Regions from separate parts of the Arthrobacter sp. MMS18-M83 genome, predicted to be linked through region 1. Evidence: predicted binding sites of a transcription regulator. Region 1 holds the regulator's gene; each other region holds the start of a gene.
What was found. Region 1 encodes Rex, which represses fermentation and respiration genes when NADH is low (regulators of the CRP and FNR family bind a similar motif). Its sites were predicted from a motif close to CTTGTGAANNNNTTCACAAG; they were not measured.
Positions count from the first base shown of each region.

Region 2: a site for Rex is predicted at 1,144-1,163, ahead of rhaI (L-rhamnose isomerase). Genes of this name have one in related genera too.
Region 3: a site for Rex is predicted at 868-887, ahead of OW521_RS20615 (glyceraldehyde-3-phosphate dehydrogenase). Genes of this name have one in related genera too.

Region 1 covers NZ_CP113343.1:3,242,942-3,245,206, reverse strand. The annotation lists gene OW521_RS15375 (hypothetical protein) at 1-641, shown strand, start outside; gene OW521_RS15370 (redox-sensing transcriptional repressor Rex) at 708-1,430, opposite strand; gene OW521_RS15365 (glutaredoxin family protein) at 1,482-1,736, opposite strand; gene OW521_RS15360 (HAD family hydrolase) at 1,879-2,265, shown strand, end outside.
Region 2 covers NZ_CP113343.1:2,352,391-2,354,655, reverse strand. The annotation lists gene OW521_RS11050 (hypothetical protein) at 1-437, shown strand, start outside; gene OW521_RS11045 (MarR family winged helix-turn-helix transcriptional regulator) at 520-993, shown strand; gene rhaI (L-rhamnose isomerase) at 1,282-2,265, shown strand, end outside.
Region 3 covers NZ_CP113343.1:4,363,707-4,365,971, forward strand. The annotation lists gene OW521_RS20605 (YaaA family protein) at 1-376, opposite strand, end outside; RNA gene rnpB (RNase P RNA component class A) at 469-860, shown strand; gene OW521_RS20615 (glyceraldehyde-3-phosphate dehydrogenase) at 1,142-2,265, shown strand, end outside.

The DNA of each region.
Region 1 (2,265 bases):
AGCAGGCTCCGCAACCGGGCCAACAGCCGCAGTACGGCCAGCCCTCCGCACCCCAGTACGGTCAACAGGCTCCCCAGTACGGCCAGTTCTCCGTCCCGCAGTACGGGCAGAGCGGACCCGTCACGTGGCCGAGCCAGCAGCCCGCTGGGACGTCCGGCGTCCCGGAACTGGTGAACACTGCGTTCTTGATGATCGTCTCCGCTGGCGTCCTCTCTTTCGTGAGCGCAATGGTTCTCGCATTCACGGGCGGCGACACCTTTACGGCCATAATGCAGCAGTCCGCAGCCCAGCAGGGCCAGCGGCTTCCCGCCGGGGCTCTGCAAAGCATGCAGGGCGCCATCATCATTGGAGCCATCATCGGTGGCCTGATATCGCTGGGTCTTTACGCGCTTGTCGCATTCCCAGTCCGTAAGGGGAAGAACTGGGCTCGGATCCTGGGAACCGTCTTCGCGGCGATTTCGCTCTTTAGCCTTCTTGGTGGATCATTCACGTTCGGCCTGCTGTACGGATTGATCCAGACCGTCACCATCCTCTTGGGCATCGCCGCGATGGTGCTGTTGTATTTGCCTGGCTCGGCACCGTATTTCCGGAAAGCACAGCCTTTCCCGAACCCCTACAACCAGGCGCCGTACGGCCGCTAACCTTGAGGCCATTCGGCCTCTACGGCACGTCTCGACGAACACAACGGGCGCAGAACCGGCTTTGGCCTAAAGGGCCTGGCCTGGGGTCTGTGCCCGTTGTGCGTGATACGCAAGGATTTGCAGCTCGGTGGCCATGTCCACCTTGCGCAGATTCACATACGGCGGAACCTGCAGCAGCACGGGAGCAAAGCTGAGGATGCTGCGGATCCCTGCGCTGATCACGCGGTCGCAGACGCCTTGTGCCACCGCGGCCGGGAGAGCCAGGACAACCATGTTGGTGCCGGTCCGCTGAAGGACCGTTTCAAGATTCGCGGCATCGCTGACCCGCAGCCAGCCGACTTCGTTCCCAATGACCATGGGATCGGCGTCGAGGATCGCCACCACGTCGAAACCACGAGATTCGAATCCGCCGTACCGGGCCAAGGCCTTGCCAAGGTTGCCGGCACCCACAATCGCCACTTTCCAGTCGTGGGTCAGGCCCAATGCCGCAGCAATGTGGCGGCTCAGATACTGCACCTCGTATCCCACGCCCCGCGTTCCGTAGGAGCCAACATAAGAGAGGTCCTTGCGCAGGGTTGAGGAACTGACTCCCGACGCCTCGGCCAGCGCCTCGGAGGAAACCCGTTCCACGCCTTCGCCCAGTAGGGAGTTCAGCGCGCGCAAGTAGAGCGTCATCCGGGCCACAGCCGCGGGTGGTATCTGCTTCGCGGCAGAGTCCTTGTCCCCAGGTACAGCGTCCCCGGGTAGAGCTTCGGCGGACGGTTCCAGCGCAGTCACGTTCTTCTCCATTGCGTCGCTTTGTTTTCCCACTCTATTGCCAACAAAGCGTTGGACGCATGTTCAGGCAGCCAAGGCCTTCTTCAGGACCCGCACCAGCCTCGCCTCGTCGATTTTCCAGAAATCCCGCTGGATTCCGTCCACCAATACCACCGGGATCTCCTCGGCATAGCGTTCGCGGAGTGCCGGGTCCGTATCGATCGACCGCTCACTCCACGCGAGCCCGAGGCTTGAGGTCACGCGTTCGACGGCGTCGCGCGCCGCGGCGCACAGGTGGCAGTCAGCTTTGGTGAGGAGTACGACGTCGGGATTCGGCATGGGTCAACGGTATCGCGTTAGCGTTGACCCAGCCTGAAACAGCCCCCAACCCAACGACGCACAGCCCAAAGAACGCTCGACGCGGAACCGCAGGGCACCCTCACGAACGGCACGGAGCCGGGCGATTGACTAGACTCATGGCATGCCCGTCGAGAAGAACGCTGTTGTGGCCATCACGCCGGCCGCAACGCACCAACACGGCGAAGCTGCATTCTTCGACGTCGACAACACCCTTATGAAGGGCGCCAGCCTCTTCCACGTCGCGCGGAAGATGTACGAACGTAAGGCGTTCACCCTCTCCCAAGCCGCGGGCTTCGCCTGGAAACAGTTCAAGTTTGTCCTGCGGGGCGAAAACATGGAGGACGTCCATTCAGTCCGGGATTCCGCACTGATCCTCGCGGCAGGCATCAAGGTTTCCGATATCCAGGAGCTGGGCGAAGAAGTCTACGACGAGATGATCGAGTCCCGGATCTGGCCTGGTACCAAGGCTTTGGCCGAACAGCATCTGCGCGTTGGCCGGAAGGTCTGG
Region 2 (2,265 bases), 890 kb from region 1:
GCAAGGTGAGGACACTGGACGCCGCCAAAGGCGAGGTTCTTCCTGACCCTTCGTGCACGCCTGGCGCCATTGATCCGGCCGTGAGCGAGGAGAACATCGGCAGCACGATCTGCAGGTCCGGCTACACTGCCACGGTCCGTGCCCCTGTCTCGGACACGGACAAGGTCAAGAAGCTCAGCCTCCAGCAATACGGCCTGGTTCCGGCTTCTTCCACTGAATTCGACCATCTGATCAGCCTCCAGCTTGGTGGCACCAACGCGGTGTCCAATCTTTGGCCCGAGCCGAACCGCGAGGGCGCCCCGGGAACCACTAACCCGAAGGACGCCATTGAAACGCGGCTCAATAAGGCCGTCTGCTCCCACCGGATTGCCCTCGCGGACGCGCAGAAAGCCATTGCCCATAATTGGGTCACCGCGGAGAAAGAGCTTGGGTTGTAGGGAGGTCCTCCTGGCCCGGAATCCTCGCTGAGGCGGGCGCCACTCGCACCCCCCAAAATCCTCCCGCACCTACAATGAAGATATGCCGGACATTGAGCGGTGGCCCACGGGGCGCTTATTGTCTACAGCGGCCCGGCTGGTGGAACACGCTTGGGATGAGAACCTCAGGTCGATCGGCCTTACCCATGCCGGCGTCATAGCGATGGAAGTCCTTGCAGCCACCGGTCCCATCACCCAGACCATGCTGGCTCAGATTGTGCGGGTGCAGGCCCAGACCATGGGCCAGACCCTCAACAGACTCGAAGCCCACGGCCACATCACGCGCCAACGCGGTTCCGAGGACCGCAGGGTGCACCTCGTGTCACTGACCGACGCTGGCACGGACGCGTTGGAGCGGGCTGTCGAATCGGAGCAGCAAGTCCTCGCCCAAGTGTCCATCGATACTTCGATGTTCAGGCATGAGTTGAAAGTACTCGTGCGCGAACTGGCAGGACGACAAGCACCCGCGGGCGTCACTGCCGGCGTCCCCTATGCGCCCGCGCGGCGCGAAGACTAGTCGCGCAGCGAGCGCGAAACGTCGACGGCGGCACGCCCATTGCGCGCGATCCCCTCACCGCGGGCCGTCAATTCGTCCAAGACCGCGTCGTACCAGGACCTGACCCCGAACTCAGGCTTCGCGGTCAGGGACTCATGTCCTCCGAAATTCTTCTTGACAACCTTCTCAACGACAGCGTAGCTTGAATCGTATCAATGAAACGATTCAAACAATCCAAGACACATTGATCTGAGGCCCGAGACTCCCGGGCTTCACGCTGGAAACCACGGAATGCGAGAACCAACCATCATGAAAGACGTAGCAACGGCGCTGGGCCGGTTGGAAGAGCTGGCCATCGAAGTTCCCTCGTGGGCCTACGGCAACTCGGGCACCCGCTTCAAGGTGTTCGGCACGCCCGGCACCCCGCGGACCATCCAGGAGAAGCTCGCCGACGCCGCGAAAGTCCACGAACTGACGGGCCTTGCGCCGACCGTGGCACTGCACATCCCGTGGGACAAGGTGGACGATTACGCTGCCCTCCGTGCTTACGCTGCCGGCCTTGGCGTTGGACTGGGAACAATCAACTCCAATACGTTCCAGGACGACGAGTACAAGTTCGGTTCTCTGACCTCCTCCGCCGCGGCCGTACGCCGCCGCGCTATCGACCACCACCTGGAGTGCATCGAGATCATGCACGCCACCGGTTCCCGGGACCTGAAGATCTGGCTGGCGGACGGCACCAACTACCCGGGCCAGGATGACATGCGCGGCCGCCAGGACCGCCTGGACGAGTCCCTGCAGGAGATCTACGCAGCCCTCGGCGAGAGCCAGCGCCTGGTCCTGGAGTACAAGTTCTTCGAGCCGGCTTTCTACCACACCGACGTTCCGGACTGGGGCACCTCTTACGCGCAGACCGTTGCCCTGGGGGAGAAGGCCTTCGTCTGCCTGGACACCGGCCACCATGCCCCGGGCACCAACATCGAGTTCATCGTGATGCAGTTGTTGCGCCTGGGCAAGCTGGGCTCCTTCGACTTCAATTCCCGTTTCTATGCCGATGACGACCTGATCGTCGGTGCCGCGGATCCGTTCCAGTTGTTCCGCATCATGCACGAGGTCATCCGTGGTGGCGGCTTCGGCGAAGAGTCAGGCGTCGCCCTCATGCTGGACCAGTGCCACAACTTGGAGGAGAAGATCCCGGGCCAGATCCGCTCGGTGCTCAACGTCCAGGAAATGACTGCCCGCGCGCTGCTTATCGACGGCGCTGCGCTGGCTGAGGCACAACGCGAAGGTGAC
Region 3 (2,265 bases), 1.1 Mb from region 1:
AGGCGGGCACCCGGTCGCCGAAGCCAATGGCGCCCCACAGGGCGGACACCACGAGGATCGACTCCGCGGCTTTGCGGCGCTGCGCAGGCGTCAGGGTCTTGTACCCAAGAGCGTCGTAGAGAACTCCTGAATACACCTGGTGGGCGGGCGCGGCCGGTTCTGCGTGCAACCGGGTATTGCGTTCGACGTCATCCTTCAACGACGCGCCCACGCCCAACAAGGCGAGGGCGTCCTCGTGCGCGCTGACCAAGCCCAGGGCGTCGAGCACTTTGGCCCGGTAGCTGTTGAGTTCGGGAAAACTCAGTGACTCCCATTCGACGGCGGGGCCCTTGGCAGCGGGGGTCTTGCCTTCGGAAGGCGGCAGGAGAATCAGCACTTGTCGATATTAGCGGTAATGCCGGCTGCACCTGTCGGGTCAGCACAGTCCGGCAGTGCAGAGGGCCCGACGCCGGTAGACTGTAGGGCGGATGGGTTGACTAGGCGGTCGCGCGCCACGTGAGTGGCTCGAGGAACGTCCGGGCTCCACAGAGCAGGGTGGTGGGTAACGCCCACTCGGGGTAACCCGCAGGCCAGTGCCACAGAGAACAGACCGCCCGCAGTTGCTCGTGCCTGCACGAGCAACTGGCGGGTAAGGGTGAAACGGTGGTGTAAGAGACCACCAGCTCCCTGGGTGACCAGGGAGGCTAGGTAAACCCCACCCGGAGCAAGGCCAGACAGGGCACGATCGAGGGCTGCTCGCCCGAGTGTCCGGGTAGGCCGCTGGAGGGCGTCGGCAACGGCGTTCGTAGATGGATGGCCGCCACCCTTTCGCCGGCAACGGCGGGGGAGGACAGAACCCGGCGTATCGGTCAACCCATCCACTCGGCCTGTGTGAGTGATTTCACGCGTCCCGGCTGCCAAAGCCTCCCGTGCCAGACCTTAGAATGGACACTGAACGTAGAAGTTCCACCGCCGGTTCTGCGTTCGCAGCCGGCGGTTTTTCTTTGCAACGTTCGAGGTGTCCGGGCAGACCGAAGTCCCGCCGATGCCGGTGCCGCAGGATTACTCCGGGCGGCAGCCATCTACGTACGAGGACGTATGTAGCTGACCCTAGGAAGGTAGTTCTGTGAGCCAGTCATCAGATTCTTGTCTTGATACGTGGATGGGCCGCGAAGCGCTGGCCGAGGCCATGATTCCGGTGATCGGCCGGCTGTACCGTGAAAACAACGTGGTCACGAGCATTCACGGGCGCAGCCTCATCAATAAGTCGTCCATGAACATCCTGAAAGCCCACCGTTTTGCGCGCCGGATGAGCAAAGACGAGCTCCTGCTCGAGGAAACCGCGCCTTTGCTCAACACCCTCGCGGAGCTTGAACTCGGCGCCGCGGCGATCGACATCGCGCGCCTCAACGAGAAGTACAAGGCCGAGGCTCCGGGCACGCCGCTGGAGGACTTCCTCCGCGCCGAACTTGCCGAGGTTGTTGGACGCCGCGGCGCGGACGACCGGACCAGCACCGACGTCGTCCTCTACGGATTCGGCCGCATCGGCCGGCTCCTGGCCCGCCTCCTGATCGAAAAGGCCGGTGGCGGCCACGGACTGCGCCTGCGCGCCATCGTGGTCCGCAAGGGCGCCGAGAATGACCTCGTCAAGCGCGCCAGCCTGTTGCGGCGCGACTCCGTGCACGGTTCCTTCGAGGGCACCATCCGCGTGGACGAGGCAGCCAACACCATCACGGCCAACGGCGTCCAGATCCAGGTGATCTACTCGGACAACCCCTCAACCGTTGACTACACGGCGTACGGCATCACGGATGCCCTGGTGGTCGACAACACGGGCCGCTGGCGCGACGCCGAAGGCCTCTCCCAGCACCTGCAGAGCAAGGGCGTCGCGCGCGTCCTGCTCACGGCCCCGGGCAAGGGCGATCTCAAGAACATCGTCCACGGCATCAACCATTCCTCCATCGAGGACACGGACAAGATCGTCACCGCAGCCTCCTGCACCACGAACGCCATCACCCCGGTGCTGAAGGCACTCAACGACAAGTTCGGCGTCATCCACGGCCATGTGGAAACCGTTCACTCGTTCACGAACGACCAGAACCTGATCGACAACTTCCACAAGGGCGATCGCCGCGGACGTTCGGCCGCACTCAACATGGTCATCACCGAAACCGGCGCGGCCAAGGCCGTGGCAAAGGCCCTTCCGGAACTGCAGGGCAAGCTGACCGGCAATGCGATCCGCGTTCCCACGCCGGATGTTTCGATGGCCATCCTGAACCTGAACCT